Regions from separate parts of the Duganella sp. GW821-FHT07F09 genome, predicted to be linked through region 1. Evidence: predicted binding sites of a transcription regulator. Region 1 holds the regulator's gene; each other region holds the start of a gene.
What was found. Region 1 encodes FNR, which switches genes on or off when oxygen is low (the NO sensors DNR and NnrR bind a similar motif). Its sites were predicted from a motif close to TTGATNNNNATCAA; they were not measured.

Region 1 (10,607 bases):
GCTGCTCTCCGGGGTGAGCTTGTACAGCGCCGACAGCTTGCCGTTGATCAAGTTGTCGCTCTTCTTGAGCGAGGTAGGGATGCGGGTGCCGACCGGCAGCGGCTGCACCGCCGGCGCGGTCACGGCCGCCTGCAGCGCCACGGCGTTGTAGTCGGTGCTGTAGTGGTCGACGCGCACGCCGCCGTTCAGGATCCACTTGTCGCCGATCTTGAGGGTGTCGAACACGTAGGCGCTCACGGTGTCGGTGCTGCCGACGCTTTGCGCGCCGTTGCGGGCGTAGGTCAGGTTGAACGACGTCGCCGGGTTCGGGTAGTAGACGCTGGTGATCGGCAGGCCGGTGCCGCCGGTCGGCGCCCAGGTGTAGTTGGTCTGCTTCTCGGTGGTGATCTCAAGGCCGCCGACCACGGTGTGCTTGAGCGCGCCGGTGGCGAATTCGCCGGTGGCGGTGGTCTGGTTGGTGAAGATCTTGTTGCTCTGATCCTTGAACGTCGTGTTGGTGCGGCGCATCTGCCAGCTGGCCGGATCGGCGCTCGGGATGATCAGGTTGGCGGCGGTGGCCATGAACGCGGTCAGCAGGTAGTCCTGCTCGGTCTTGCCGAAGCGGGTGGTGTTCTGCAGCTTGATGCCGTTGGCGAAGTCGTGCTCGAGGCGCACGGTGGCCATGTCGGCAGTGACGTCGTCGTGGTCGTACGAGGAACCGTAGAAGCTGCGCGGATCGACGCGCGGCGCGTTGTTGAGCGGCGCCAGGCGGGCGCGCTCGGCGGCGATGACGGCCGCGGTGTTGGTGGCGGTGACGGTGGTCGACACCGGCGCGCTGTAGCCGGGCATGCCGATGGTCAGCACGCCGCCGTCGGGGATGTTGTTTTGCTTGACGTGCAGGTAGTTCAGGTAGACGCGGGTCGGACCGTTCAGGCCGAACGCGAGCGACGGCGCCACGGCCCAGCGCTTGTTCTCGACGACGTCGCGCGCCGGATTGCCGGCATCCTGGGCCAGCACGTTGACGCGGAAGGCGGTGCCGCTGTCGGCGTCGATCACCTGGTTGAGGTCGGCGGTGGCGCGCTTTTGCTTGCCGCTGCCGAAGGTGACGGAGCCGAGGTAGGCGTTTTCCTGCTGCGGCTGTTTGCTGACCAGGTTGATCGAACCGGTCGGCGAGCTGCGGCCGTTGTCGGTGCCGGCCGGGCCCTTGAGCACGTCGATCTGTTCGATGTTGAAGGTGTCGCGCGAGATCGAGCCGACGTCGCGCACGCCGTCGACGTAGATGCTGCCGGAGGCGTCGAAGCCGCGCATGAAGATGGCGTCGCCGGTGTTGGTGTTGCCGTTCTCGCCCAGGAAGAAGGCGCCCACGCCGGGGGTGTTGCGCAGCGCTTCGGTCAGCGTGACGGCGCCTTGCTGTTCGATCAGTTCTTTTTTGATGACGGTGATGGTCTGGGCGGTGTCGACCAGCTTCTCGGTGTACTTGACGGACGCGGCCTTGTCGGCCTTGATGCCCTCGGCAGTGCCCTGGACTTTGACTTCAGGCATGGTTTGTTGTTGGCCGGCGACCGCGACAGGTTCGGCGGCGGCGGCGTCGGCCGCGTGGGCGGCGACCGGGAGCAGCATCACGGCCAACGCCGCGCTCATATGTTGGTTGAAGCGCGATTGCGCGTGTTTGCGACTCTTGATCATTGCCATTCTTTCATCTAAATCGAAGGGAGGCCGGCGGTGCGAGGTATTGCTGAAGTGTTGCCAACCTGTGTCTGACAGCCGGGGAATCTTTACTAATTTGTGAGAGTGTAACAATAAAATGCCTTAACGTAAATGCGAATTGTTATCAATACTATTCACATGGTGGCAAAAGGCAACGAAAGTTGGATGCCGGGAGGCATGTCGCGGAGAGACGTAGGGCGGATTAGGCGGAACGTCGTAATCGGCCATGCATGCGCCGTCGGCGGCGCGGGCATGGCCGATTACGCTGCGCTAATCCGCCCTACGTGGTTTGGAAGGAATTTGAATTCGCGTTACGGCGCTTGCCGGTCGAGCCAGGCGCGGGCCTCGGCCAGGGTTTGTTCGAGCGCGGCGCGGACGGCGTCGAAGTGTTGCGCCAGCTCGTCGTCGCGTGCTTCGCTGATGGCCGTCTCGGCGTCGATGGTGGCCTGGATCAGGCGCCGGGCGCCGAGCACGCCGACGGCGCCGCGCAGGCCGTGGAACAGGCGGGCGGCGTCGCGCGGCCGCCCTTCGCGCAGCGCCTGGTCGGCCTGCTCGACCGGTGCCATGCCGCTGTCGATGGCGCCGCGCACCATCTTGACCATCACCGCGCGGCCCTTGGCGTCGCGGCCCATCACGCGCATCAGGCTGTCGATATTGAAGGCACCGGCCTCGCCGGCCGGCGCCGGCGAGCCGACCAGCTTGACCGCCGCCTGGACGGGCGCCGGCGCCGGTGCGCGTGCCGCTGCGGGCGGCGCGGCGGCAAGTGCGGGCGCCGGCTTCGGCGCTTTTTTGGGCAAGTGCTTTTGCAGCACGGCCAGCATCTCCTCGACCTCGATCGGCTTGGGAATGAAATCGGTGATGCCGGCGTCGATGCTGCGCTCGCGCTCGGATTCGAGCACGCCGGCCGTCATGGCGATGATGGGCAGGGTCAGCTTCAACTCCTGGCGCAGCAGGCGGGTGGCGGTGAAGCCGTCCATCACCGGCATCTGCATGTCCATCAGCACCAGGTCGTAGACGCCGGGATTGGCGCTCATGCGGTCGAGCGCCTGCTGGCCGTTGTCGACGACGTCGAGCGTGGCGCCGGCCAGCTCGAGGATGCCGCGCGCCACCGCCTGGTTGAGCAGATTGTCTTCCACCAGCAGGAAATGCACGCCGCCCAGGCTGCCGTCCACGCCTTGGTCGGCCGCCGCCTGCACGCTGGCGTCGGCCTTGGTCACCAGCGCCTGGTGCAGCGCGTCGAACAGGTTGGAGCTGGTGATGGGCTTGACCAGCACCACGTCGGCCTCGGGCGCGCTGGAGATTTCCTCCATGCGGTCGCGGGCGAAGGCGTTGACCATCACCACGATCGGCTGCTTGCGGTCGGGCGCGGCCGCGCGGATGCCCTTGGCCGTGGCCAGCCCGTCCATGCCGGGCATGTGCCAGTCGGCCAGCACGACGTCGTAGGCGCGGTCCGCCTCCAGGCCGAGCCGGAAGCGTTCGAGCGCGGCCGCGCCGGAATCGACCTCGTCGGCCTGCCAGCCCCAGGCCCGGATCAGCTTGGCGATCAGTTCGCGGCTGGTGCGGCTGTCGTCGGCCACCAGCAGGCGCAGGTCGCCCAGCGCCGGCTTGCGGCGCTCCTCTGGCCGTTCCGGCAACACCTCGAACGGCAGGCTGAAGAAGAAGGTCGAGCCCTGCCCCGGCGTGCTGTGGACCGCGATTTGCCCGCCCATCAGCTCGATCAGCCGCTTGGTGATGGCCAAGCCCAGGCCGGTGCCGCCGAAGCGCCGCGTGATGCTCTGGTCGCCCTGCGAGAAGGCGTTGAACAACTGCCCCAGCTGCTGCTCGGTCATGCCCATGCCGGTGTCGCGCACCTCGAAGCGCAGCAGCGCGCCGTGGTCGTCGCGCGCGTCGAGCTCGACGCCGACCACCACCTCGCCCTGCTCGGTGAACTTGATGGCGTTGCCGGCCAGGTTGACCAGGATTTGCTGCAGCCGCATCGAATCGCCGCGCAGCCGCTTGGGCACCGACGGTTCGACGCTGATGGCCAGCTCCAGTTCCTTGTCGCCGGCGTTCATCGTCATCATCGTCGCCAGCGAATTCATGGTGTCGTCCAGGCTGAACTCGACGGGCGACAGCTCCATGTGGCGCGCCTCGATCTTGGAGAAGTCGAGCACGTCGTTGAGGATGCCCAGCAGCGATTGCCCGGACACCTTCACCATGTTGAGGTATTTGCGCTGCTGGGTGGTCAGCGTGGTGTTGCCCAGCAGGTAGGCCATGCCCAGCACCGCGTTCATCGGCGTGCGGATCTCGTGGCTCATGTTGGCGACGAACTCGCTTTTGGCGCGGTTGGCGGCCTCGGCGCGGTCGCGCTCCTTCTCCAGCTCCTGGGCGCGGGCCTCGACCTCCAGTTGCAGGCGGCGCCGCTCGGTGATGTCGGAGATGACGGCCAGCACCTTGGTGCCCTGGTCGGTGCGCACCGCGCTCAGGTTGATCTCGACCGGGAACTCGCTGCCGTCGCGGCGCAGGCCGAACAGGGTGGTGGCGCCGCCCATGCGCACCGGCTCGGCGCTGAGGCGGTCGGCGAAGAACTTGACCCGGTGCGCGGCGTGCTGCGCGCGCAGCGCCGCCGGCACCAGCGTCTCGAGCGGCTGGCCGAGGATCTCGTCGCGGCCGTAGCCGAAGCGGCGCTCGGCCTCGCGGTTGAAGGTTTCGATGCGGCCGTCGACGCCGACCACGACGATCGCGTTGGGGGCGAATTCGACCAGGCTTTGCAGGCGCGCGTCGGCCGCCAGCCGGTCGCGCATCAGGTTGTTGAAGGCGGCCGTCAGCTGGCCGACCTCGTCGTCGGCGCGCACCGGCAGCGGCGCGAAGTGGGTGGCGTCGCCGCGCAGCGCGACGATGGCGTCGCGCAGCCGGATGAGCGGCGCCAGCAGGCGCAGGGTGAGCCAGCCGATCAGCGCCGCCGCCAGGATCGACGCCACCACGCTCCACACCAGCACGCGCGAGAGCACGCCGTCGAAGGGTTCGAACGCCTCCTCGGCCGGCAGCGAGGCGGCCAGGACCCAGTCGACCGACTTGAGCGCCTTGTAGCTGTTGAGGGCGCGCTCGCCGTTACCGTTGATGCTGTCGACGGTGCCCTCGAAACCGTCCCGCAGCGCGCGCGTGGTGGCGGCGTTGGCGCCGGCCTGGCGCGGTTGCAGCAGGCGGCTGGCGTCCGGATGCAGCACGTAGACCGGATGGTCGCCGCGCGTGAGGGCGAAAAAGTAGCCGCTGTGGCCGACCTTGGCGGTGCGCAGGTGGCCCAGCACATTGTCCTTGTACAGGCGCAGCACGCCGTTGAGCACGCACACCACCTCGCCGTTGGCGTTGAGCACGGGCGCCACCATCTGCACGATCGGTTGCTTGTTGGACTTGCCGATCACCGGTTCGGCGATCAGCGGTTTGCGGGTGCGCATCACGGTCCGGAAGTAGGCGCGGTCGGAGGCGTCGATGCCGACGCGGCCGGGCTGGACCGGGATGTCGGCGATCACCATGCCCTGCGGATTGAGCACCAGCAGGTCGTCGAACAGCGCCAGCACGGCGCGGTCCTGGTAGTAGGCGCGCAGCCGCTCGGTGGACCCGGCGATCTCGACCGGCTGGTGGCGCGCCGACAGCGCGATGATGTCGAGCAGCATGGTCAGCTTGTCGTCGAGTTCCTCGGCGGTGCGGCCGATCAGCGCCGTTTGTTGCGTGAAAAGTACTTTGGTGAAATCCGCCTTCATGCGTTGCATCTGAACCACGGTCACCAGCGCGATCATCAGGATCGACGTGATGCTGGTCGCCAGCGCAACTTTAGCCTTGATGCCAAGTGGCTTCATTTCATCCTTGTCGGGCGGGTCGGACATGAAATTGGAGAACTACGGAGTGCTCAGGAATTCTCCTATCAATGCCCGACCTTGGCAACAGTATTAACGCCGGGCGGCGGCGATGATCACGTCGGCGACTTTTTGCGGCTGCGACACCATCGGCACGTGGCTCGCTTTCAGCGTGATAGTGGTGGCGTTGATTTTCTTGGCGAACGCCTGTTGCAAGGCCGGATCGATCATGCGGTCCTCGGACGCGGCGATGTAATAGTTGGCCTTGTTTTTCCAGGCCGCCACGGTGGTCTTGTCGGCGAAGGCCTTGGCGGCGATCGGGCCCTGGGTGGCGGCGATCAGCGCGGCGGTGGCCGGCGGAACGTCCTGGGCGAAGTTGGTGGAGACCGACGCGGTCGGCAGCCACAGGAAACCGCCGGCGTCGGCTTGCAAGGTGGCGATGCCTGGCGGCACGGCGTAGTCCTTGCCCAGCTCGGCGGTGGCCTGGCCTTCCGACGGTGCGAACGCGGCCACGTAGACCAGCGCCTTGACCTTGTCGCTGGTGCCGGCCTCGGTGATCACGGTGCCGCCCCACGAGTGGCCGACCAGCACCACTTTACCGGTTTGCGCGTCGATCACGCGCTGGGCGGCGGCGACGTCGTCGGCCAGCGAGGTCAGCGGGTTTTGCACGGCCACCACTTTCAAGCCTTGGGCCTGCAGCAACGGGATGACTTTTTCCCAGCTGGAACCGTCGGCGAAGGCGCCGTGCACCAGCACCACGGTGGTGTCGGCGGCCGGCGTGGCGGCTTGGGCGGTCAGGACGGTGGCGGCCAGCAGGGCGGAGGCGATGATCGAGCGTTTCATGGTGATTCCTTTCGAGGTTGGTTGTTTACTATTAAGTAGTGTGCTACTTGCTTGAGGTGAACTATAGCGAACAATCTAATAGCGTGCAAGTTAAATTTAACCGGATGTCGAAAATATTTGCGGACCGGGTGGGCCGCCGGTGCAAGCACGCTTGCATGAAGCAAGGCTCGGAGTGGCGCGAATACCTGATCGGTACAGTGCGGCATCGGCCGAAAGCAGCGACTAATGGTCTACACTGGCGGCATGATCAGAGACCTCCCCGCACTGGTGCTGCCCGGCGCCACCATCGACATCCTCAAGGCCAGCTGCGCCAATTGCAGCATGCACCAGTTGTGTTTACCGATGGGACTGGGCAATGAAGACATGGAGCGGCTCGACCGGATCATCGGCCGCCGGCGCAAGGTCGCGCGCGGCGCCACGTTGTTCCGCATCGGCGATCCGTTCGTGAATTTGTACGCGATCCGGCTCGGCCACTTCAAGACCTACCAGGTCAACCGCGAGGGCGCCGAGCAAATCACCGGTTTCCAGATGGCGGGCGAGTTGCTGGGCATGGACGCCATCAGCACCGACCTGCACCATTGCACCGCCGTGGCGCTGGAGGACAGCGAGGTGTGCGAGATTCCGTTCGGCAGCCTGCAACAGCTGCTGGCCGACATGCCGACCTTGCTGCGGCACTTCCACCGAATGATGAGCCAGGAGATCACGCGCGAGCAAAGCGTCATGCTCCTGCTGGGCAATATGCAGGCGACGCAGCGTTTCGCCGCCTTCCTGGTGAACCTGTCGTCGCGTTACGAGGCGCGCGGTTACTCGCCCAACACCTTCCAGCTGCGCATGTCGCGCGAAGAGATCGGCAACTACCTGGGCCTGACGATCGAAAGCATCAGCCGCCTGCTGTCGAAGTTCAAGAAGGAAGGCCTGCTACGCGTGAGCAACCGCGAAATCGAACTGCTCGATCCGCCCATGCTCAAGGCCATCACGGCCGGCACGCAGACCTGCCATTAGCGGCGGAATGACCACATAGACACGTAGGGCGGATTAGGCGAAGCCGTAATCCGCCATGCATGCGTCCCCGGGGGCTCCTGGCGGATTACGCTACGCTAATCCGCCCTACGTGGATCCACGATTGCGGTGGGTTCCCCGGTCAAAATCACCATCCAACCACGGGCTTATTCGGCGCGCAGGGTGACGCTGCGCTGCGCCGGCCAGCTCCAGGCGCCGGCCAGGCGCCAGTCGCGCTTTTCGCCTTCCACCAGCACCACCCAGCGGCTGCGCTCGAGCATCGGCAGATTGATATGGAAGCCGCCGAATTCGTCCGGCCGCACCACCAGCTGGATGTCCTTGGCCGGCAAGGTCGCGTGCGACAGGCGTACGAACAAGCGCTCCGTCTTGGCGTGGTCGTCGCTGTCGCGGCGCAGCTGGCCGGCCAGCATGCCTTGCGTGGGGTCGTAGCCGATCGACATCGACAACCCCAAGGTGCTGGCCACGCGGTCGCGCCGCAAGTCCTGGTTGATGGCCTTGCCCCGCTTGTAGTAGTCGCCCACCACCAGCGCGTCCTGCCGCGTGAAGGCGAGGTAGCCGGTGTAGACGCCGGCAACGATGACGATCGCCGGGCCGGCCATCAGCAGCCACGGCCAGCGCTGCTTCCACCACGGCGTCACGGTGGCATGCGATATCGATACGGTCATGCTGTTCTCCTTAGCGCGGCACAATGAATACCGCGTCTTCCTTCACATGCAGCGACGGGTCGTCGACCGACGTCAGTTCGACGGCGATCTTGTTCGAACCCGGATGGGCGGCGCCGTGCGCCGTGCGCAGCCGGATCGGATGCGCCTTGGTTTCTGTGGCGTCGACCCGCACCAGCTCCGGCGTCACCTGCGCCAAGGTGGCGATGCCGCTGACGCGGATGCGGTAGGTCTGCGCCCGCTCGGACGTGTTCATGATCTGCAGCCGGTAGACGTTTTCGATCATGCCGTCCTCGACCTCGCGGCCCATGGCGCCACGGTCGCGGATGACGTCCAGCTTGAGCGGCACCCGCAGGTAGAGCGCGGTGCCGACGGCGGCCACGATCAGCGCCAGGATGGCGGCGTAGATTTGCACCCGGGGACGCAACGTGCGCCGGTGGATCTGCGTCGGCGTGTAATGCATCGTCATGGCACGCTCGGTGCTGTAGCGGATCAGGCCGCGCGGCAGGCCGACCTTGTCCATCACGCCGTTGCAGGCGTCGACGCAGGCGGCGCAGCCGATGCATTCGTATTGCAGGCCGTTGCGGATGTCGATGCCGGTCGGGCACACCTGCACGCACATCGAACAGTCGATGCAGTCGCCGCCCTTGCCCGCTTCCTTCTTCGACAGCGGCATGCGCGGCTCGCCCCGCTCGCCGGCGTAGGTGATGATCAGGGTGTCGCGGTCGAACATCGAGCTCTGGAAGCGGGCGTACGGGCACATGTATTTGCACACCTGTTCGCGCATCCAGCCGGCGTTGCCGTAGGTGGCGAAGCTGTAGAACACCACCCAGAACCATTCCCACGGGCCGAAGCTCAACGTCAGCACCTCTTCGGCCAAGTGCTTGATCGGCGTGAAGTAGCCGACGAAGGTGAAGCCGGTCCACAGCGCGACCGCGCCCCAGGCCAGGTGCTTGGCGCTCTTTTTCGCGAACTTGGCCGCCGACGGCGGCTGCCGGTCGAGCGCCATGCGCGCGCTGCGCTTGCCTTCGATCCGGCGTTCTATCCACAGGAAGATTTCGGTGTACACCGTTTGCGGACAGGCGAAGCCGCACCAGACCCGCCCCGCCACCGCCGTCGCCAGGAACAGCAAATAGGCGCAGATGATCAGCAGCGCGGCCAGGTAGATGAAATCCTGCGGCCATAACACCAGGCCGAAGATGTAGAACTTGCGCGCGCCCAGGTCGAACAGCAGGGCCTGGCGGTCGTTCCATTGCAGCCACGGCGCGCCGTAGAAGGCCAGCTGCGTCAGCCAGACGAACAGCCAGCGCAGCCGGGCATAGCGGCCCGAGGCTTCGCGCGGATAGATCTCCTCCCGCGCGGCGTACATATGGACGACTTGTGATTCAGGCGAGCTCATGGCGTTGACCGCTTATTCCGCCGCAGGCGTGGCGGCGACGGCCGGCGCCGGCGGAACCGGCGACGATTCCGGCGCGTTGACGTCGTTCGACAAACTCCACACGTACGCCGCCAGCACGTGCACCTTGGCGTCGCCGAGGAAGTCCTCGAACGCGGGCATGGTGGCGTTGCGGCCCTTGCGGATGGTTTCCATGATGGTCTCGGCGCTGCCGCCGAACAGCCAGACCTTGTCGCTCAGGTTGGGCGCGCCAAGTGCCTGGTTGCCGGTGCCGCCGGCGCTGTGGCAGGCCATGCAGGCGCCGAACTTGCCCTTGCCGAACACCGCCTTGATCGGGTCGGCGGTCGAGCCGGACAGGCTGAGCACGTAGTGGGCGACGTTTTCCACATCCTTGTCCGAGCCGAGCGCCGCGCCCATCGGCGGCATCACGCCCATGCGTCCGCGCAGGATCGATTCCTTGATGGTTTCCGGCGCGCCGCCGAACAGCCAGTCGTTGTCGGTCAGGTTGGGAAAGCCCTTGTTGCCGCGCGCGTCCGAACCGTGGCACTGCGCGCAGTACGTCAGGAACAGCCGCTGGCCGATGGCGTGGGCCTTCGGATCGGCGGCGACCTTTTTCAGGTCCTGCTTCTGGTATTGCGCGAACAATGGACCGTACTCGGACTCCGCCTGCTTGAGCTCGGTCTGGTACTGGCCCGACGATTTCCAGTCCAGCTTGCCCGCGTAGGTGCCCAGGCCCGGATACAGGAACAGGTAGGCCAGCGCGAAGACGATGGTGATGTAGAACAGCCACATCCACCAGCGCGGCATCGGCGTGTTCAATTCGGTCAGATCCTCGTCCCAGGTGTGCCCGGTGGTGCCGACCTTGCCGTCTTTGCCCTTGGCCAGCTTCACTTTGGCCTGTGAGAATAAAAGAATGCCGCAGCCGGCGATGCCGAGCAGGGTCAGCACGGCGATGTAGATGTCCCAGAAACCATTGGTGAAATCAGCCATGGCCATGCTCCTCGTCGTCGAAGGGCAACTGCGCCGCCTTGGCGAAGTCGGCTTCCTTGTTGGCGATGAAGGCCCACCACAGGATGCCGACGAAGGTGATGAAGGAAACCACCGTCATCACGCTGCTGGCGCGGTCGAACAGGTTTTCGATAGCCATGCTAGTTCCTCGTCTTGATT
Region 2 (10,607 bases), on a different contig from region 1:
AAGCGGCCACGAACCTACTTAAACATTATGTCTATCAAAGAAATCACCGCATCCCCAACCTACAATCCGAACCGCGTCCTCGACGCCATCATCGAAAAGCTGCAATTGAAAAACGATGCTGCGTTGTCGCGTGCTCTGGAAGTAGCTCCTCCAGTCATCAGCAAAATTCGCCACAATACCCTCCCGATTGGTGCAACCATCCTGATCCGTATGCACGAGATCAGCGATTTCAGCATCCGCGAGCTGCGCGAACTGATGGCGGCCTGATAGGCGACCAACAAAAAAGACAACGGCGCGCACCTCTCGGTAACGCGCCGTTTTCTTTGGTGGGTCCGGTTTTGGTCGGCCCGCCTGGGTTGGGTTCGCTTACGCTGACGTGCTGATCGTCGTGCCGATGCGCTGGCCGTTGGTGTTCACGATTGGCGCGGGTGCCGCTTGCTGTGGCGGCGGTGCCGGTGGCGCAGCTTGCTCGGCAGGTTTGGGCGCGGCCTGCACCGGCTCCGCCTGACGCGGTGGCGGCGTTGATTGGACTGCGGCGCTGTTTGAGGCGACTGAATTGACGGCCATGATGAGCTCCCAAGACGGTGGAGTTCAGAGTATGCCACTTATTTAATCATGCCGCCTGTCGGTGTTGCTTGTTTTGTGTGGCAACGCCGGCAGGGCTTATGTTGTTGGCGGACCGGAGATGGCGGATTACGCTTCGCTAATCCGCCCTACGTGGTTTAGATGAAAGCTCAGGCTGATGGCCGCCGGGTGCTTCTTAGCTCAGGGTGGGACGGCCGCTGAACAGGCCGGGCTGGTTCGGAACTTTGGCGGCTACTGCCTTCTCCGGGCTGCCGCAAAAAGCAACTTTCTCTTCGGGAGATCCGCAAAACGCGTTGGCCTGTTTCTCGGGCGAGCCGCAGAACGCGTTGGCCTGCTTCTCTGGGCTTCCACAAAATGCGTTCGCTTGTTTCTCTGGCGAGCCGCAGAAGGCGTTTGCTTGTTTTTCTGGCGAGCCACAAAACGCGCTGGCCTGTTTCTCCGGGGAGCCGCAGAAAGCGTTGGCCTGCATTTCCGGCGAGCCGCAGAAGGCGTTGGCTTGGGTGGCGCCTTCGAAGGCACGCTTGGCCGGACGCACATAGGCCTCGCCGAATTCCGCTTCGTACAGTTCCTTCATCCGCTGCCCGATGCGCGCCAGCGCAGCTTCGTCTTCCTCTCCGCGCATGCCGACGTACGGGAAATGGTGCAGGAAGTAGCCGAACACGGCCTCGCAATCGGCGGCGTACTTCATCGTATCGAGGATGTGGTAGTGCCAGAACGTGTCCACGTCGACCAGCGGCGAGGTCTGTTCGTGCGGGTATTTTTTCATCAGCGTCAGGAATCGGCGATATTCCAACTCGATAGCGTTAACATGTTCCAGCGACCAGCCTTCGCCGGATTCTTTATGCATCAGCTTGACCTTAATTGGGTCCAGATCCAGGGCGTTGATGACGTTCATGGACATCTCCTCTAAATTGATACGGGTTAAGAAACATTGCGAGCAAATTGATTTTTGCCTAACTTTGCTTCTTAACATTTGATATTTATCAATGTTGCTGAGGAAATTCCTACACGCCTCTGACTTTTTCCTAGCCAAGGACGAGGCAAACCGGAGGGTATCAGGCGATGACGTTGGCGGTCAGATGGCCGGCGTCGTTGATATCGTTGATATCTTCGTTGGAGGGCGGGGGGACGTGGTCGATCGGTACCGAGATGGCGACCGTGGTGCCGGCGTTGGGGCTGCCGATGATGGAGCAGACGCCTCCGAGCAAGCTGATGCGCTCCTCGATGCCGACCAGGCCGAACGAACCCACCTTGTTGCGATTGCTCGCCCGCATGCCGACACCGTTGTCGGTGATGGTCATGCTCAGCATGCCGCCGGCCTGCCGCAATTCCACCCGGACCAGGCTGGCGTGGGCGTGCTGGACGATATTGCTCAGCGATTCCTGCAGCACGCGGAAGAAGGCGGTGGCGCAATGGTCGTCGATGCGGATGTCGCGCTGGTGCTCGATCAGCTCGCACACCATGCCGGAGCGCTGGCGGAACTGGGCGATCTGCCATTCGACGGCGGCGTTCAGGCCCAGGTCGAGCACGTTCGGACGCAGATCGTTGATGATGTGGCGCACGCTTTTGATGGTGCTGTCTATCTGGCTGAGCGTGCTTTTCGCGCGGGCGTGCAGGCGCGGATGGCGGTGGCGGGTGCGGGTGGCCAGCATGTCCGCCTCGATGCGCAGCACCAGCAGGTTCTGGCCCAGATCGTCATGGATTTCGCGGGCGATGCGCTTGCGTTCCTGCTCCTTGATCTGGTCGGCGTGCGCGGCCAGCCGGCGCAGCTTGTGGTGCGACTGCTGCAGCTTGGCCTGGCTGTCGCGCAATTCCTTGGTCATGACCTTGGCCATTTTGATGGCCCGCATGCGCGACGACGACAGCGTGTGGATCAGCAGGTAGAACAGCAGCGAGCCGATAAAACCGCTCAACATGGCCAGCCACGGCAGGAACAGGTCGAAGCGGCTCGACCAGGCCGCCTTGGGCGCGCTGAAGTGGGCATGCCACTGGCGGCCGTTGAACATCAGCGGCAGCACGATGCCGAACTGGTCGGCCGCACGCACGTGCTCGCCGCCGTTGAGCTTGTTGTCGAATAATAAAGTGGGCGCCAACGAGGCCGAGGAACGGTCGCCGCTCTCGCCGCCGTCGTACAGGCGCAGGCGGACGTCGCGCACCTGCATCTGGTCCATCGCCAGTTGCACCAGGCGCGGCACGCTGAAACCGATGCCGACCGAACCCCGGTAGGCGGCACGGCGCTCCTCGATGTTGGTCAGCGGCATATCCTTGTGGTACAGCGGCAGGCGGATCGCCATGCCGCCGCCCTGGCCGAAGCTGTCCATGTCGATCTGCTTGCCGGAGGTGCTGATCTCGCCGGTGTCGCGCGCGTTGGCCAGGGCTTGCGCGACCGCCGGCTTGTGCGTGATGTCCAGGCCGACCCGCCAGCGGAACGCCGCGATCGGCTCGATCATCGTGATGACGGAATAGTCGGCGCGGCGGCCGGTCGGCTGGATGACATAGTCGGGATAGCCGTTGGCGGTGCCGTCGCCGCTGTGGCGCGATACCCTTTCGAAATCCTCGCGTCGCGCTTCGGGAATGTACTCCGCGTAGTTGATGCTGACGAGCGCGGGAAACTGGGTAGACAGTTTCAATCCGCGCACAAAACGATGGAAGTCTTCGCGTTCGACCTTGCCGCTGGCGTCGAAGTAGCTGGCCGTGGCGCGCAGCACGTCGGCATAGGTGTCGATGCGGGAGCTGATGTGGTACTGGGCGTTGCGCGCCTGGTGCATGAAGCGTTCGCCGGCGTCGTACTCGACCATTTTATAGGCGGCGACATAGCACAGCGCACCCACGCCCAGGGATAGCATGATGCCCGCCCACCAGACGGATTTGGGCGGGGAAAACATTTGTCGCTGTGCCAGCAGTACCTCCATTGCGTTTGCCTTTCAAGCAACTTCTGTCATATTTCGCCCTGCTTGAATATAGAAAATATTACTCATGCGAGTCAAGTAATTTTATAAGTAATGCCATCTGTCCCGGACGCTTTTGCGGCCTTGGGATGAAAAAAACCGGCGCCTCTCGCGGAGGACGCCGGTCTCATGGTCGACAAATGCGCTATTTGGCGACGAAGCTGTCTTTTAGCGTCACGATGCGGTTGAACACCGGTTTGCCGGCGCTCGAGTCGACGCGGTCGGCGACGAAGTAGCCGTGCCGCTCGAACTGGAAGCGCTGGTCCGGCAGGGCGGCGCTCATGCCCGGCTCCAGATAGGCGGTGACCACTTCCTTGGCGTTCGGATTGAGCAACGACAGGAATTCCTTGCCGCCGGCGTCCGGCTGGGCGTCGGTGAACAGGCGGTCGAACAGGCGCACTTCGGCCTGCAGCGCGGTGGCGGCGGACACCCAGTGGATATTGCCCTTGACCTTGTAGTTGTCCGAACCGGGTGTGCCCGACTTGGAGTCCGGGAAGTAATTGACATGGACAGCGACGACTTTACCGTTCTCGTCCTTGTCGAAGCCGGTGCATTCGGTCACGTAGCCGTGGCGCAGGCGCACGCGGCTGCCCGGCTTGTCGTCGATCGGCGGGTAGTAGCGGAAATAGCCCTTGCTCGGCACTTCCATGAAGTCCTCTTCCTCGATCCACAGCTCGCGCGTGATCGGGAAGGTGCGCACGCCCATTTCCGGGTGGTGCGGGTGGACCGGCGACGTGCATTGCTCGCTCTGGCCTTCGGGATAGTTGTCGATGATCAGCTTGAGCGGACGCAGCACGGCGGTGGCGCGCGGCGCCTTCGGATCGAGATCCTCGCGCAGGCAGCCTTCCAGCGTGCTCATGTCGATCCAGCCGTCGGACTTGGTCACGCCGATGCGCTCGCAGAACAGCTGGATCGCCTCCGGCGTGTAGCCGCGCCGGCGCAGGCCGACGATGGTCGGCATGCGCGGATCGTCCCAGCCGCTGACGATGCCGTCCTCGACCAGCTGGCGCAGCTTGCGCTTGCTGGTGACGACGTAGGTCAGGTTCAGGCGCGAGAACTCGTACTGGCGCGGCAGCGGCAGTGTGAAGAAGCCGCCCTCGGCCAGGGTTTCCAGCAGCCAGTCGTAGAACGGGCGGTGGTCCTGGAATTCAAGGGTGCACAGCGAATGGGTGATGTTTTCCAGCGCGTCCGAGATCGGGTGCGTGTAGTCGTACATCGGATAGATGCACCAGGCGTCGCCGGTACGCACGTGGTGGGCGTGGCGGATGCGGTAGATGGCCGGGTCGCGCATGTTCATGTTCGGCGAGGACATGGCGTCCTCGCTGATTTTGGCGCGCAGGATGTGCTCGCCGTCGGCGTATTTGCCGGCTTTCATGTCGCGGAAGATTTGCAGCGATTCCTCGCGCGGACGGTCGCGGAACGGCGAATTCTTGCCCGGTGTGTTGAAATTGCCGCGATTGGCCGCCATATCATCGGCCGACTGGCTGTCGACGTAGGCATAGCCCTTGCCGATCAGGTACTCGGCCATCGCGTACAGCTGGTCGAAATAGTCGCTAGCGTAGTGCAAGTGGTGCTCGACGCCGCCGTCGGCCTTGGGGTAGTCGTAGTCGAACCCCAGCCACTTGACGCTGTCGATGATGGTGTCGACGTATTCCTGCTCTTCCTTGGCCGGGTTGGTGTCGTCGAAGCGCAGGTTGCAGCGGCCCTGGTAGTCGCGCGCGAGGCCGAAGTTCAGGCAGATCGACTTGGCGTGGCCGATGTGCAGGTAGCCGTTCGGCTCGGGCGGGAAGCGGGTGATCACGCTGGGCATGCCTGCGCGCACGTGGGTGCCGGCGGCCTGGTCGTGATCGATGATCGCGCGCAGGAAATTGGACGGTAAGGCGGGCGCTGGGCTGTTTTTTTCGTTGCTCATCTGAAAAGTGGGCTTTGCAAGAGTTCGTGTGAAGGGCATTTTACCGTATCCCCTCCGTGGGCCGAGGGGAAATGCTGCGACGCGGCGGCCCGGCCGGGATTGCCGGTGGTGCGACGGGTATAATTCGCCTTTAATTGTTTCGGCACATGGCCGCGGAGTTTCCAAAATGGAAAATCACTACAACACGCTGGGGATCGCGCCCAACGCCACCGAAGACGAGATCAAAAAGATATACCGTTCGCTGGCGATGCGCTTCCACCCCGACCGCAACCCGGCGCCCGGCGCCGAGGCGCGCTTCAAAAGCATCACCAAAGCCTACGAAATCTTGTCGGACCCGGTCAAGCGCGAGGAATACAACCAAAGCGTCAACCACCGCATCATCATCGATTCGGAAGCCGAAGCCTACCAGTTATGGCGCTCGGTGTTCAACCTGCACGGCACGGTACTGCCGCCAGCATAAACGTTAGCTTGAACCACGGCGCCCGTATGACCACGGTGACACGTAGGGCGGATTAGGCGGCACGCCGTAATCCGCCAAGCGCCGCCAGCGCCCCAAACACACATATATACAGCATCAAAAAACGAAAGCAAGCAATGAGAAAAGTACACCCCGAATTCGCCTATCAATCGCGCGAACTGGAAGGCCAGATCGAAGGCATTCTGGGCGATCCACCCGACCGCAAGAACTACCAGCGCATGATCGACGCGCTGGTGTCCGAGTACGCCAGCGGCGGCGGCATCGAGGATGTCAACATGCTGGCCTTCGCCCTGGTCGACCACCTCGAGTTCAGCGACCCGAAAGGACTGCTGGCCGAAGCCCAGGATTACGAGTTCGGCGACCCGGCCCGCGTGTTCACGATGGCCTCGTGCAAAGGCGAGGCGGCGCAACAGATGTACGCGGCGTTGGAAGAGAACCTGCCGGAGCTGGCGCGCCAGGCCATCATCACCGCCTTCCTGTTCAAGAACCCGCGCAAGTGGGACGACGACGACCAATCGCTGGAACAACTGTCGGCCAACGACGACGGCGACGATATCGCGGACGAAGACAACGCGACCGACGACTTCGCCCAAATGTTCGACAAGGAGGATTAAACCATGTCCGACGAAAACAAAAGCAATCTGCCCGCGCTGAGCAAGCAAGTGACCGAGCTGGTGCTGGCCGGCTCGCTGGGCCACGCCGAGCAAGCCTTCGCCGAAGCGGCCGACCAGTTCGGCGACCTGGCGGTGGTGGAAGTATTGAGCAACATCCCGCCGCAAGTGACGGCGCTGCACATGGCCGGCTTCGACGGCGGCAAGATGTCGCTGGCGACCTTGCTGGTGCCGCCCAAGGCCTGGGCCGACAGCCTGGCCTTCTTCGCCGCGACCTGGCAGGACGACCTGATCGAGGACGACCCGGAGCGCATCGCCGAATCGCTGTTCGCGCACGTGCACGGCGTGGTGTTCTCGACCGACGACGAGGAGCGCCGCAGCGAACTGCTGCAGGCCGCCTCGGCCACCGACCACGGCGCCACCATCTTCGCCATCCTGTTCTCGATGGCGCCGAAGGAGATTCTGGAAGTGGCCGGCGAGATCATCGCCAAGGGCCCATATCTGACCGGCCAGACCTCGTCCGACAACGACGTCGTGCCGCTGGCGATCGCCTTGGCGCAGGCGTCGGAAGACGGCTGGGATCGTTCGCTGTTCGAGCTGTTCCCCGAGTTCCGGCACAGCGCCGACCTGGCCGACGCCGAGTTCAGCGACGACCCGGACGACGAGCCGACCTTCCTGCAGCGCTCGACCAAGGAATTGCTGTACCGCTTGCGCAAGCAGGTACCGTCGACCCGCAGCGCCAAGGCGGGTTCGCGCCGCAGCGTCGGCACCGGCATTTTCTCTTGATGGAACTCTGATCCATGCTGCCAGCACTAGTAGTAGAGAATTTGCCGCGCCTGACGCGGGCGATCCAGCAACTGGCGACCCATCCGGACGATGACGCCGCCTATGCGCTGGCCGATGAATTGACCGGCATCACGGCGATGGTGGCCGAAAAGTTCACCAACGACCGCACCGCCGAAGGCATCCAGAAGGCGTTGCAGTTGACGGTGGGCGGGGTGTCGCTGGGGCTCGATCACGTGATCCCGAACGACACGGATCTGGCCGCGCTCGATTTTCTGATCGAGAACGGCGCCGAGCATGCGTTCCAGATTGGTTTCCGGATGATCAAGGAATTGTCGGCCTTGCCGGAGGATACCCTGGTCGGCGAGTACGACACCGATCCGGTGTATTCGGCGCGGCGCTTGCGCGACTTGTTCATCGAGCTGTGCCAGACCGATCCGAACCAGAACTGGAACGGCGGCGACCGGTATTCGGTCATGCTGAAGCAGCGCAAGGAGGTGCAGGCGATCGTGCGGCTGGCCGGGTGGCTGCGCCGGCACAACACCGAGGGCCCGGTCAGCGATACGGATTTGAATGCCGAGGGCGTGATCGCGCTGGCGATCATCTTCGCGATCGAGGGCGGGGGCAGGGTGGTGGCGCGCACCGGGCAGAAAGAGTTCGAGCGTTTCGTCAAATCGGTGCGCAAGAACAAGCCGGATTATGAGGAGGGCTGGGCGGCGCTGGTGGCCAAGGTGCCTGTGCAGCATCATCCGGTGTTGTTGGACCGGATCGACAGTTATCGCCAGACCTGCACCGTGATTCAGCACATCAAGGGGCGCACCGCGATGAAGACCTTGTTCGCCGAGTTGGAGAATTATGCCGGGTCGGAGTTGGACGCCGATTATTCGTGATTTGACGGATGGGCGGGCCGGCGGCCTCGGATTTAATTCATCCATGGAGACACGTAGGGCGGATTAGGCGGAACGCCGTAATCGGCCATGTGTGGGCCGCCGGCTCGTCGATGGCCGATTACGCTGCGCTAATCCGCCCTACGTGCCTCCGGCGTGTTTACGCGCCGCGATTCATCCGTAATCCGTCACGAGCCGCCAGCGGCCTCACCCGCTGGCGGCCTCCAACGCGATTGCCCTGAACGCCGCCACCAGCGGCGATATCTCGTCCTTGCGCTGCGCCAGCAGCAGCGCCGTGGTCGCATCCTTGTCCGCCAGCGGCCGGTACAGCACCCCGCTCAACCGGATGATGTCGAACGAACTCGGCAACACCGCGATTCCGAACCCCGCCGCCACCAATCCCGCCATCGTCGACGCCTCGCCGGCCTCCATCGCGATCGTCGGCTCGAACCCGGCCGCGCGGCACAGCCGGAAAATCTGCGGGTGGATGCCGGTGCCGGCCGTCTTCGGATACATCACCAGTGGCTGCCCCTCCAGATCGCTGATCCGCAACGTCTCCCTGGCCGCCAACGGATGCTCCTCCGGCAGCACCATCACCAGTGGATCGCGCCGCAACTCGGTCGTCATCACCGCCTCGGGCAGGGCCGACTCCGGCGGCCGCACCAGCCCCAGATCGAGTTCGCGGCCGGCCAGCGCATTGATCTGCGCCAAGGTCGATCGCTCATGCAAGGTCAAGGTAACCCCCGGATAGCGCTGGCGGTAGCGGTTGATGACGGTCGCGAACAGCGGCGTCAGCGGCGTCGAAAACGTGAAGCCGACCCGCAACTCGCCGGCCTCGCCACGCTCGGCGCGCCGCGCCGTCTGCACCGCCTGTTCCGACAGCGACAGCACGCGGCGCGCATCGTCCAAAAACAGTTTTCCCGCTTCCGTCAGGCGCACCCAGCGCTTGCTGCGCTCCAGTAGCTGAGCGCCCACTTCGGCTTCCAGCATCTGGATCTGGTGGCTCAGCGGTGGCTGGCCGATGTGCAGGCGTTCGGCGGCGCGGGTAAAGCTCAGCTCCTCGGCGACGGCGACGAAGTAGCGCAAATGACGTAATTCCACAGCCGAGGCTCCTTTTTGTTATCTTTTTAAAGTATGACTAACGCCTTAAATATATATTGGACAGTCGTACAGCGCAATCCTAAGATGACTTCATCGAGTTTTGCATCGGAACACCAACATGTCTTCAAGCACAGCTTCGGCATCCTCTCTGCCCGTCCCACCGGTACCCTACGCCCCAACGCCGCGTATCGCCGCCGGGAGCGCGGAATTCAAACGCAGCAACCGCGCCATGTTCTTCGGCGGCTTTTCCTGTTTCGCGCTGCTGTACTGCGTGCAGCCGCTAATGCCCTTGCTGTCCCACGAGTTCGCCCTGAGCGCCGCGCAGAGCAGCATGGTGTTGTCGGTGTCGACCGCCGCGCTGGCCTTGTCGCTGGTGGCGTCGAGCGCGATGTCCGAGCGTCTTGGCCGCAAGCCGCTAATGGTCGCGGCGATGGCGATCGCCGCGCTGATGACGATACTGAGCGCCTTCGCCGACAGCTATCCGCAACTGCTGGCGATGCGCGCGTTGCTGGGCGTCGCGCTGGGCGGCATGCCGGCCATCGCCATGGCGTATCTCGGCGAGGAGATCGAGCCGACCTCGCTGGGGCTGTCGATGGGGCTGTACATCAGCGGCAGCGCCTTCGGCGGCATGGCGGGGCGGGTCATCACGTCGGTGCTGAGCGACCATTTTTCGTGGCGGTTGGCGGTGGGCGCGGTCGGGGTGGCCGGCGTGCTGGCGGCGTGGGAATTCTGGCGCAGCCTGCCGGCTTCGCGTCATTTCGTGCCCTCCGGCGGCGGCGTGCGCTCGATGGCCTCCGGTTTCAAACTCCATTTGTCCGATCCGGGCATGCCGTGGCTGTTCGCGCTGGCCTTCCTGCTGATGGGCGCGTTCGTCAGCCTGTACAACTACATCGGCTATCGCCTGCTGGGCGCGCCGTTCGGCTTGAACCATAGCCTGGTCGGCGCCGTGTCGTTCCTGTATTTGCTGGGGATCTACAGCTCGGTCTGGGCCGGGCGCCTGGCCGACCGCTTCGGCCGCCGCCATGTGCTGTGGGCGGTGATGGCCATCATGATCGCCGGCTTGTTGCTGACCTTGTCCAATTGGCTGCCGTTGATCGTGGCCGGCGTGGCGTTGTTCACCTACGGTTTCTTCGCCACGCACTCGGTCGCCAGCAGCTGGGTCGGTCGGCGCGCGACCACCAGCAAGGCGCTGGCGTCGGCGCTGTACCTGTTCTTCTATTACCTCGGTTCGAGCATGATCGGTTCGGCCACCGGCGTCATGTGGGGCCGCGACGGCTGGCCCGGCGTGGTGACGGTGCTCGG
Region 3 (10,607 bases), on a different contig from region 1:
TGTCGACCACCTGGGCGACGATGGCGCCACCCTTGCTGGCCACCTCCGACGCGCTGCGCGCCAGGGTGTTGGCCTGGCGCGCGTTGTCGGCGTTCTGCTTGACGGTGGAGGTCAGCTCCTCCATCGACGACGCGGTTTCCTCCAGCGAGCTGGCCTGCTGCTCGGTGCGCGAGGACAGGTCCATGTTGCCGGCGGCGATTTCATTGGAGGCGACGGTGATGGTGTCCGTGCCTTGCCTTACCTGGCCGACGACGTTGAGCAGGCTGTCGTTCATGGCCTTGAGCGCGTTGAGCAGACGGCCCGTTTCGTCGGTGGCGGTAACTTCGATCCGGGTCGACAGGTCGCCGGCGGCCACCGTCTCGGCCAGGTCGACGGCGGCGTTGAGCGGCACCGTGATCGAGCGCGTGATGAACCAGGCCACCGCCGCACCCAGCGCCACGGCCAGCAGACCGAGACCCACCAGCAGCAGCTTGGATGAGCGCAGCACCGCCGACACTTCGTCGCCGGCATGCTTGGCCTGCGCGCTTTCGTGGGCGACGATGTCGCCCAGTACCTTCAGCACGCCTTGCAGGCTGGGAGCGGCCGTCTGCGTCAAATAGGCGGTGGCGTCCTGGATCTCGCCATCCTTGCGTAGCTCGATGACCTTGTTGTTCTTGGCCGCGCCGTCGGCGATCAGCGCGTCCAGGTTGGCCAGCATGGCCTTTTCCTTTTCATCCGTGGCGAGGCCGGACAGGATTTTTTTCGCCTCGCCGTACTTCTGGCGCGCCTCGGCGATTTTCTGCAGCTCGGCGTTCACTTCCGGCGTGCTCGGGACGACGACGATATTGGTCAGGTGTAGTGTGATGTCGCGGACGGCGTCGACCATGTGGTTGGCCGCTTCCATCTTGACGTTCTTGTCTTCGATGATGTCCTGGGTGCGGCTGCCGATGCGGCCCATGGAGCTGAGTCCCAGCACCAGCACGGCCACCAGCAGCGCCAGGACGATGGCGAAGCCGGCGCCGAGGCGCGTTCCGATTTTTACGCGGTCGAGGGTCATGGCGGCATTCCTTTAGTTCACGGGGGCAATTCTCTCCAATATACCCGTCCGTGTCCGTTAAAGGAATGCGCTGTCGTGGTGCAGCAACGTTAGCCGAATTTGACCAGGTTCAGCACCGGCAGCGGGCCGCCGGGGAACTGCGCCAAGCGTCCGCCGCCATCGAGGGTACCCAGATCGACGCCGGCGAATCCCAATTGCTCGATCAGTTGACCGACGGTTTTCTTGGCGTCGGCGTCGTCGCCGGAGTAGAACAGCACGCGGCGTCCGCCCTCCGCTTGCGGATCGCTTTGCAGCAGCGCGGCGCCCAGATGGTTGAAGGCCTTGACCACGCGGGCGCCGGGCAGCAGGTCGGCCAGCACCAGGCTCGATGCGCGGCCGCCCAGGTCCACGGCTTTGAACGACGGCGCTTCGAGCGCGTTGTTGGCGTCGACGACGATGCGGCCGTTCCATGCCGGCAGATTGCGCACCGCCTCGGGGATGCGGCTCCACTGCACGGCGAGGAAGACCACGTCGGCCTTGGCCGCTTCCTCGATGGTGACGGGGCGGATGTTCGGCAGTTCCGCGTGCAGCGCGGCCAGCGATTCGGGGCCGCGGCTGTTGGCGATGGTGGCGGCGATGCCGGCTTTGGACAGGTTGCGTGCGATGGCGGAACCGATGGCGCCTGCGCCGATGATGGAGATGTTCATGATGTGTTTCCTTTCGTTGATTGGGTTTCGATGAGTTCAGTATGGCCGCCGTCACTTGCTACGGGTAGTCATAGCTTGGTAGTATCAGCTTCAAGCAAACGTTGAAAGCATCGTCGTGGAAACCCTGTCCAACCTTGAGTCCTTCGTCCGCAGCGCGGAATCGTCCAGCTTCTCGGCGGCGGCCCGGCGTCTGGCGCTAACGCCGGCCGCCGTCAGCCGCAACGTGGCGCAGCTGGAGCGCAACCTCGGCGTGCGGCTGTTCCAGCGCACCACGCGGGGCCTGACCTTGACCGAGGCCGGCGAGCGGTTTCTCAATTCCGTCGGCGCGGGGCTGGACGGCATCCAGGGCGCGATCGCGGAGGTGACGGCCAAGGCGGGCGAGCCGGCCGGCGTGCTGAAATTGAGCATGGCGCCGGGCTTCGGCCGCCGCCACGTGCTGCCGCTGATGCCGGCGTTTATGGCGCGCTATCCGGCGCTGACGCTGGATCTCAATGTTGAAAACCGGCGGGTCGACCTGGTGGCCGGCGGCTTCGATGCGGCGATCGGCGGCGGTTTCGAATTGTCGCCTGGCGTGGTGGCGCGGGCGCTGATGCCGGCGCACGGCGTGGTGGTGGCGTCGCCGGCTTATCTGAAGGGACGCAAGCCGCCGGCCACCCCCGCGGACCTGGCGGACCTCGACGCGATCGTCATGCGCTCGCCGCAGAGCGGCAGGGCCAAGTCGTGGGAGATGCGCAACCGCGCTGGCGATGGCATGTCGGCGCTGCTGCGGCCACGCGTGTTCCTCAACGATCCCGATGCGATCCGAACTGCGGCCTTGATGGGCATGGGCGTGGCGATGCTGGCGATGACCGATCTGGGGACGCATCTGGAAAGCGGTGAGCTGCAACGCGTGCTGCCCGACTGGTATCTTGATATCGGCGCGATCTCGCTGTACTTCACCAGCCAAAAACTGATGCCCGCGAAGACGCGGGCATTCGTGGATTTTATGACGGAAGCGTTCCGCGAACAGAAAATGGCGGAACGCTATTCGGCGATTTAAAATCTGTACCCGACACCCACGCCGATCATCAGCGGATCGACCTTGACGCGGCTGGCCTTGACGCCGCCGATCATGACGTCGCTGCGGAGTTGTGCTTTCTTGACGTCGAAGTTGAGCGACCAGTTTTTGTCGATGGCGTAGCCCACGCCCGCCTGCAGCACCAGTCCCAGGCTGTCGTGTTCCAGGCTGGCCTGTCCGTTCAGCAGGCGTACCTTGGAAAAGGTGGTGTAGTTGATGCCCGCGCCGACATAGGGTTTGAGCGGCGCGTCCGGCGTGAAGTGGTACTGCAACAGCAGCGACGGCGGCAGGTGCTTGAAGGTGCCGATGCTGGCGCCGTCCAGATAGGCGTTGTGCTTTTGCGGATACGTCAGCACGAGCTCCGCCGCCAGGTTGGGAGTGAAGAAATAGGAAACGTCGAATTCGGGGATGGTCTCGTTGCTGACGCTGAGGCGGTCCGACGCGCCGGCGCCGCCCACCGGGTCCGACTTGTCGGCCGGGTTCAGATGCACGGCGCGCACGCGCACCAGCCATGGCGACTCTTGCGCCACGGCGCTGCCCATTGCGGCACCCGTCAGGTTCAGGGTGGCCAGTACTGCCGCTGCGATTGCCTTGGTCTTGCTCATTTCACTTCCTCTTTGATGTCGTCGTAAGTAACGCAATCAAGTCTATTGATCCGAAGCATGAAAAACTTTGATCCAAGTCAAAAACAGAAATATTTCGGACATGCTGCAGAGTTAATGTAGTGGGTGTAGTATCACCAGCGGTGTAATCGGGCAACCAAAATCCAGGGAGAAGTGCATGGCTAAATTGAACGTCAACGGCGTGGTACGCGAATTCGAGGCGGAGGACGACACGCCGCTGTTGTGGGTCATACGCGAACAACTGGGGCTGACCGGCACCAAGTACGGCTGCGGCGTGGCGCAATGCGGCGCCTGCACCGTGCATATCGACGGCGAACCGACGCGCAGCTGCGTGCGGCCCGTCTCCACCGTCACCGCCGAACAAAAGATCACCACCATCGAGGGTTTGTCCAAGGACGGCTCGCACGCGATCCAGAAAGCCTGGGCCGCGTTGGACGTGCCGCAGTGCGGCTTCTGCCAGTCCGGCATGATCATGGCCGCCGCCGCGCTGATACGCGAAAAGCCGAAGGCCACCGACGCCGACATCGACATGGCGATGTCCAACATCTGTCGATGTGGCACTTACAACCGGGTTAGGGCGGCGATCCATGTGGTGGTCAAGGGCGGCGATCCGAAAAGCGCCGGCCTCAATATCCAGCACGTGGAAGGAGGCAAGGTATGAGCGGCGCTCCGGTTTTGCCAGGCTCCTTGCCAAGTTCCACTTCGCGCAGGGGCTTCCTGAAGGGCGCGGCCGCCGGCAGCCTGGTGGTGGCGTTTCATATTCCGTTCGAGGCGGTGGCGCAGGGCGCCCCGGCAGCCTCCAAGGGCACGCCCGAGGTGAACGCGTGGGTGGTCGTCAAGCCGGACGACACCATCGTGATCCGCATCGCCCGCTCTGAGATGGGCCAGGGTACCTTGACCGGCCTGGCGCAGCTGGTGGCCGAGGAACTGGACGCCGACTGGAGCAAAGTCACCACCGAATATCCGACCCCGGGACAGAACCTGGCGCGCAAGCGCGTGTGGGGCAGCTTCTCCACTGGTGGCAGTCGCGGCATCCGCGAATCGCACGACCTGGTACGCAAGGGCGGCGCCACCGCGCGCACCTTGTTGGTGCAGGCGGCGGCCGATGCGTGGAAGGTGCCGTCGTCCGAGTGCGTGGCCGCCGTCAGCGTGATCACGCACGAGGCGAGCGGACGGTCCATCAGCTACGGCAAGGTGGCGGAGGCGGCTTCGAAGCTGAGCCCTCCGGCGGAGGTGATGCTGAAGGACCCGAAGGACTGGAAGCTGGTCGGCAAGCGCCTGGCGCGCCTGGATACGGTGGACAAGACCACCGGCGCGCAGATCTATGGCATGGACATCAAGATGCCGGGCCTGCTCAACGCCGCCATCAAGGATTGCCCTGTGTTCGGCGGCACGGTCAAGAGCTTCGACGCCACCGCGATCGAAAAGCGCCCCGGCGTGAAGAAAGTGTTCAAGGTCGGCGACAGCGCCGTGGCGGTGGTGGCGGACACCTGGTGGCGCGCCAAGTCCGCTTTGGATGCCTTGCCTATTGAATGGGACAAGGGGCCCAACGCGAATTTGTCGAGCAAGGACGTGGCGGCGACGTTGAAGGCGGCGCTGGACGCGCCCGATGCGGTCGTCGGCAACTCGAACGGCGACGCGAAGGCGGCGATCAAGTCGGCGGCGCGCACCATCGAGGCGGTGTATTCGTACCCGTGGCAGAACCACGCGACCATGGAGACCATGAACGCGACCGCGCTCTGGACGCCGGAGCGCTGCGAGGTGTGGACGCCGACGCAGAACGGCGAGGCGGCGCTGGCCGCGACGTCCGAGGCGGCCGGTCTGCCGGCGGCCAAGTGCGACGTCTACAAGATGCACCTGGGCGGCGGCTTTGGCCGGCGCGGCGCATCGCACGACTGGGTGACGCAGGCGGTGAAAATCGCCAGGGAGATGCCCGGCACGCCGGTGAAGCTGATCTGGACGCGCGAAGAGGACATGCTGCATGGCCGCTACCATCCGATCACGCAGTGCAAGCTGACCGCCGGCCTGGATGCCAAGGGTAACATCACCGGCCTGCACATGCGCATCGCCGGCCAGTCGATCCTCGCTTCGCTCGGCATGGCGATCAAGGATGGCAAGGACCCCGTGGTGTTCCAGGGGCTTAACGCGCCGGGACCGGAGGCGTCGATCGGTTATTCGTTCCCGAATCTGCTGATCGATCACGCGATGCGTAATCCGCCGGTGCCGGCGGGCTTCTGGCGCGGCGTGAACTTGAACCAGAATACGATTTACCTGGAGTGCTTCCTCGACGAGGTGGCCTTCGCCACCAAGCAGGACCCGCTGGCGCTGCGCCGCAAGCTGATGGCCGAGCATCCCAAGCATCTGGCGGTGTTGAACGCGGTGGCCGAGAAGGCCGGCTGGGGCAAGCCGGCGAAGAAGGGCGTGTATCGCGGCCTGGCGCAGACGATGGGCTTCGGCAGCTACGTTGCCGCATGTGCCGAGGTATCGGTCGACCAGAAGACGGGCAAGCTGAAGATCTTGCGCATCATCGCGGCGACCGATCCGGGTTACGCGGTCAATCCGCAGCAGATCGAGGCGCAGATCGAAGGCTCGTTCGTGTATGGGCTGTCGGCGTCGTTGTACGGCGAGTGCACGTTGAAGGATGGGCAGATCGAGCAATCCAACTTCGATACCTACCAGGTGCTGAAGATCGACGAGATGCCGAAGGTGGAGTCCATCATCATGCCGTCGGGTGGATTCTGGGGCGGCGTGGGCGAGCCGACCATCGCGGTGGCCGCGCCGGCCGTGTTGAACGCGATCTTCGCCGCCACCGGCAAGCGGATACGCGATCTGCCGCTGAAGAACCATAGTTTGAAGAAGGCGTAAGAAGGATGGCGGCGTGGCTGGCGCTGGCTGCCTCCATCGCCTTGGCGGCGTTTGTCATCGCGCCGCCTGCCGCCGCAGATCCCGGCTATGTGATCTCCGGCGACGGCATTGCCGCGCCGTTGAAGGGCGCTGTCGCCGGCGACGCGGTGCGTGGCCGTGCGCTGGTGGCCAGCCGGCAGGCCAGCCTTTGCCTGTTGTGCCATACCGGTCCCATTCCAGAGGAACGCTTTCAGGGCAATCTGGCGCCCGATCTGCAAGGCGCGGGCCGGCGTTGGAACGCGGCGCAGCTTCGCTTGCGCATCGTGGACGCCAGCCATTTCAACCCGGTGACGATCATGCCTTCCTATTACAAAACCGATGGCCTAAACCGCGTGGCGCCGGCTTTTCAGGACAAGACGATATTGACCGCGCAGCAGATCGAGGACGTCGTGGCCTGGCTGCTCACGCTGAAGGAGCAAACACCATGAAGCGCCGCGATATGCTGGCCGCCGCAGGAACCGGGCTGGCGATGCTGGCGCTGGTGCGCCCGGCCTTCGCCACCACGGAGGAGATGGCGGCGGCGATCAATACCTTCACCGGCGGCGTCAAGCCGACCGAAGGCAAGATGACATTCGATATCGCGCAGCTGATCGACAACGGCAACGCGGTGCCGGTGACGGTCTCCGTCGACAGCGCGATGACGGGCGCCGACCATGTCAGCGCGATTGCCATTTTCAACGAGCGTAATCCGCAGACCGACGTGGCGGTGTTCACGCTTGGTCCGCGCGCCGGCAAGGCGCAGGTGTCCACGCGCATACGGCTGGCCACGTCGCAGAAGCTGACGGCGGTGGCGCGCATGAGCGACGGCAGCTACCGGTCCAAATCCGTGAGCGTGATCGTGGCGCTGGCGGCCTGTATTGAAGGTGAGGCTCCCTGATGGCGCGCGCATTGATCCATATGCCGGCGACGGCCAAGCGCGGCGAAGTGATTGAAATCCGCGCGTTGATCGGGCATCCGATGGAGACCGGTTACCGTCCCGCGGCGGACGGCAAACTTATCCCGCGCGACATCATCCGCAAGTTTGTATGCCGTTACAACGGTGAGCAGGTTTTTGGCGCCGAGCTGCATCAGGCGGTGTCCGCCAATCCGTACATCAGCTTCTTCACCGTCGTCACGGAGACGGGGACGTTGGAGTTCACGTGGGAGGGCGATAACGGTTTCGCCCAGACGGAGAAGATGAATTTGACGGTGGGACCAGCATGAACAGGCGGCTGGGCGGCGCGTTATGCTGCCTTGCGGGCGCGTTGATGCTGGGTGCGACCGCTGCCGACACCGGCGATACGCGACGCTCCGGCAGTGAGTTCATGAGCGCGTCCACGCAGGCGATGCAGCGCGACGACACGCTCAATCCAGCGATGTTGTGGATCAGCGGCGGCGAGGCGCAGTGGGGCGCCGCCGCCGGCAAGAGTGGCAAGTCCTGCGCCAGCTGCCATGGCGAGGCGAATCAGAGCATGCGGGGCGTGGCGGCGCGGTATCCGGCTTTTCACGCCGGGAGCAAGGTGACGATCAATCTGGGGCAGCGCATCAATGTATGCCGCGAGCAGAAGCAGCAGGCGCCGGCGCTGCGGGCGGAGAGCGAGGAGCTGCTTGGGCTGGAGGCATACGTGGCGATGCAATCGCGCGGCATGCCGGTGGAGCCGCCGCAGGATGCGGGGACCAGGGCATCGGCGGCGCGGGGCAAGGAGTTGTATGTGCAGCGCATCGGGCAGTTGAATTTGTCGTGCGCGCAGTGCCACGATCAGCGGGCGGGTGGACGTCTGGCCGGTAGCACGATACCGCAAGCGCATGCGGCCGCGTATCCGATCTACCGGCTGGAGTGGCAGGCAATGGGGTCGTTGCAGCGTCGGCTGCGCAACTGCATGAGCGGCGTGCGCGCCGAGGTGCCGGCGTTCGGCGCGCAGGAGCTGGTGGATCTGGAAGCCTGGCTGGCCGTGCGCGACAAAGGGATGAAGACGGAGACGCCGGGAGTCAGACCGTAAAGCGACGATGACGCGTGAAAAACGTGGAGGCATCTAAAAACGTACGCTGACGCGTGAAGAACGTGGAGACACGTAGGGCGGATTAGGCGGAACGCCGTAATCCGCCAATGCATGAGCCGTCGAGACGCACGCATTGGCGGATTACGCTGCGCTAATCCGCCCTACGTGTTTCCGTTGTGAGTTTATTTATGGGGGACTGGTGATGTTATTGAAGATTTCCATGCTGGGCATGATCGCTCTGGCCGCCGCCAATTCCGGCGCGACAACCATCTCCCCCGGCGCGCGGCTCGCCGCCAATTGCGCCGCGTGCCATGGCACCAACGGCGACACCAAAAACGCGCCGAATTTCGCAACCCTACCCGGTCTGGCCGGGCAGCCCCGCGAAAATCTGGCCGCCAGCCTGCGCGCGTTCAAATCCGGCACCCGCCCATCGACCATCATGACGCAAATCGCCAAGGGCTACACCGACGAACAAATCGAACTGCTGGCTGCCTTCTTCGCCGCGCAGAAGAAAGCGACGCCATGAAACGCCGCCAATTCATCCAGGCCGCAGGCGCCGGCGCCTTGCTCGCATCGACCACCGGCTGCGCCACCATTGGCGGCAAGGCCAGGCCACAAGTGGTGGTGGTCGGCGGCGGCTACGGCGGCGCCACCGCCGCCCGCTATGTGCGCATGTGGAGCGAAGGGACAATCGACGTCACACTGATCGAACCGGATGCCGGCTTCATCTCCTGCCCGTTATCGAACCTGGTGCTGGGCGGGTCGCGCGGCATCGCCGACTTGTCGCTGTCGTATGACGCGCTGGCCGGCAAGCACGGCGTGCGCATTCTGCGCGATACGGTTACCAGCATCGACGCGGAAAAACGCACGCTGGCGCTGGCCGGCGGGCAGACGCTTTCCTACGACCGCCTGATCGTGTCGCCGGGCGTGGAGTTCATGTGGGACCAATTGCCCGGCATGCTGAAGCCCGGCGCGCGCGAGACGGTGCTGCATGCGTGGAAGGCGGGCGCACAAACCGTCGCGCTGCGGGCGCAGCTGGAGGCGATGCCCGACGGCGGCGTGTTTGCGATGACCATTCCGCCGGCGCCGTATCGCTGCCCGCCGGGACCGTACGAGCGCGCGTCGCAGATCGCTTTCTACTTCAGCCGCTACAAGCCGAAATCGAAGGTGCTGATCCTGGATGCCAATGACGATGTGGTGTCCAAGGGGCCGCTGTTCAAGAAGGTGTGGAAGGAGCGCTACGGCGGCATCATCGAATACCGTCCGTCGTTTAGAACCGCCGATATCGATGCGGCCACGCGCACGGCGGTGTCGGAGCTGGGGGATCGGGTGCGGGCGGACGTGCTCAATGTGATCCCGCCGCAGCGGGCCGGGGCGATCGCGGTGCGGAGTGGTTTGGCCAATGCCAACGGACGTTGGTGCGGGGTGGACTTCCTCAGTTTCGAATCGACACAGGCGAAGAATATCCACGTGCTGGGCGATGCGATTCAGGTGTCGCCGTTGATGCCAAAATCGGCGCACATGGCCAATCAGCATGCGAAGGTATGCGCGGCGGCCGTGGTGGATATGCTCAACGGCCGCGCCCCCGATCCGCATCCGATGCTGACCAATACCTGTTACAGCTTTGTGTCGGATACGGATGTGATCCATGTCGCCTCCGTGCATGCGTACAGCGCGGAGCAGAAGACGTTGCTCGTGGTGTCAGGCTCGGGAGGCGTATCGACGGGACCGAGCGCGCTGGAGGGCGAATACGCGATGAACTGGGCGCGGAATATCTGGGCCGACACATTGGGCGCATAAGTGCGTGTTCCCCCCATGGCACGCCGGGAGACCACGGATCCACGTAGGGCGGATTAGGCGGGACGCCGTAATCCGCCATCTATGAGCCGCCGAAACGCACGCACTGGCGGATTACGCTGCGCTAATCCGCCCTACGTGTCTCCACGAGAAATCACATGTCGGTGTTCATCGGTACCGCGCCAATATCTGGTCGATACTGCCGTCCTTCAGCATGGTCTCTATGACACTATTGACCTGTTCGAACGGCACCTGCGACTTGCGCGAAAACGCGCATTGCGCCTTGAAGTTGATAAAAACCAGCTCCGGACGTAAATGCAGCGCCGGATAGTTGCGCTGCAGGTAGGACATCGTGATCTCGCCGATCACCGCGTATTGCGTCTTGCCGGCCAAAATCTGCTGGATATTCTGATCGATCGTGAGCGCATCGACACGCTTGAACCCCTTGCCCAGCACCTGCTCGATGCGCGGATAGCGGTACCCTCCCACTGTGCCGACCGGCTTGTTACGCAAGGCCCGCAGCGA

Region 2: the regulator FNR is predicted to act here: its motif matches at 1,559-1,572, upstream of AC07P1_RS13125 (glycine-rich domain-containing protein).
Region 3: the regulator FNR is predicted to act here: its motif matches at 3,452-3,465, upstream of AC07P1_RS31535 (OmpW/AlkL family protein).

The regions. Positions count from the first base shown of each region.
Region 1 is NZ_JBWKQJ010000002.1:517,137-527,743, forward strand. Features, by position in the region: gene AC07P1_RS07410 (catecholate siderophore receptor Fiu) at 1-1,671, opposite strand, end outside; gene AC07P1_RS07415 (response regulator) at 1,998-5,522, opposite strand; gene AC07P1_RS07420 (alpha/beta fold hydrolase) at 5,613-6,362, opposite strand; gene fnr (fumarate/nitrate reduction transcriptional regulator Fnr) at 6,606-7,364, shown strand; gene AC07P1_RS07430 (FixH family protein) at 7,529-8,047, opposite strand; gene ccoG (cytochrome c oxidase accessory protein CcoG) at 8,058-9,443, opposite strand; gene ccoP (cytochrome-c oxidase, cbb3-type subunit III) at 9,456-10,430, opposite strand; gene AC07P1_RS07445 (cbb3-type cytochrome oxidase subunit 3) at 10,423-10,587, opposite strand; gene ccoO (cytochrome-c oxidase, cbb3-type subunit II) at 10,589-10,607, opposite strand, start outside.
Region 2 is NZ_JBWKQJ010000004.1:379,121-389,727, forward strand. Features, by position in the region: gene AC07P1_RS13120 (hypothetical protein) at 28-267, shown strand; gene AC07P1_RS13125 (glycine-rich domain-containing protein) at 761-1,480, opposite strand; gene AC07P1_RS13130 (CHASE domain-containing protein) at 1,641-3,431, opposite strand; gene AC07P1_RS13135 (glutamine--tRNA ligase/YqeY domain fusion protein) at 3,679-5,445, opposite strand; gene AC07P1_RS13140 (J domain-containing protein) at 5,612-5,905, shown strand; gene AC07P1_RS13145 (hypothetical protein) at 6,040-6,537, shown strand; gene AC07P1_RS13150 (hypothetical protein) at 6,541-7,320, shown strand; gene AC07P1_RS13155 (hypothetical protein) at 7,335-8,207, shown strand; gene AC07P1_RS13160 (LysR family transcriptional regulator) at 8,412-9,305, opposite strand; gene AC07P1_RS13165 (MFS transporter) at 9,424-10,607, shown strand, end outside.
Region 3 is NZ_JBWKQJ010000019.1:56,120-66,726, forward strand. Features, by position in the region: gene AC07P1_RS31520 (methyl-accepting chemotaxis protein) at 1-1,036, opposite strand, end outside; gene AC07P1_RS31525 (NADPH-dependent F420 reductase) at 1,126-1,722, opposite strand; gene AC07P1_RS31530 (LysR family transcriptional regulator) at 1,838-2,761, shown strand; gene AC07P1_RS31535 (OmpW/AlkL family protein) at 2,758-3,384, opposite strand; gene AC07P1_RS31540 ((2Fe-2S)-binding protein) at 3,560-4,063, shown strand; gene AC07P1_RS31545 (xanthine dehydrogenase family protein molybdopterin-binding subunit) at 4,060-6,267, shown strand; gene soxX (sulfur oxidation c-type cytochrome SoxX) at 6,273-6,734, shown strand; gene AC07P1_RS31555 (SoxY-related AACIE arm protein) at 6,731-7,183, shown strand; gene soxZ (thiosulfate oxidation carrier complex protein SoxZ) at 7,183-7,509, shown strand; gene soxA (sulfur oxidation c-type cytochrome SoxA) at 7,506-8,285, shown strand; gene AC07P1_RS31570 (c-type cytochrome) at 8,506-8,811, shown strand; gene AC07P1_RS31575 (FCSD flavin-binding domain-containing protein) at 8,808-10,085, shown strand; gene AC07P1_RS31580 (substrate-binding periplasmic protein) at 10,251-10,607, opposite strand, start outside.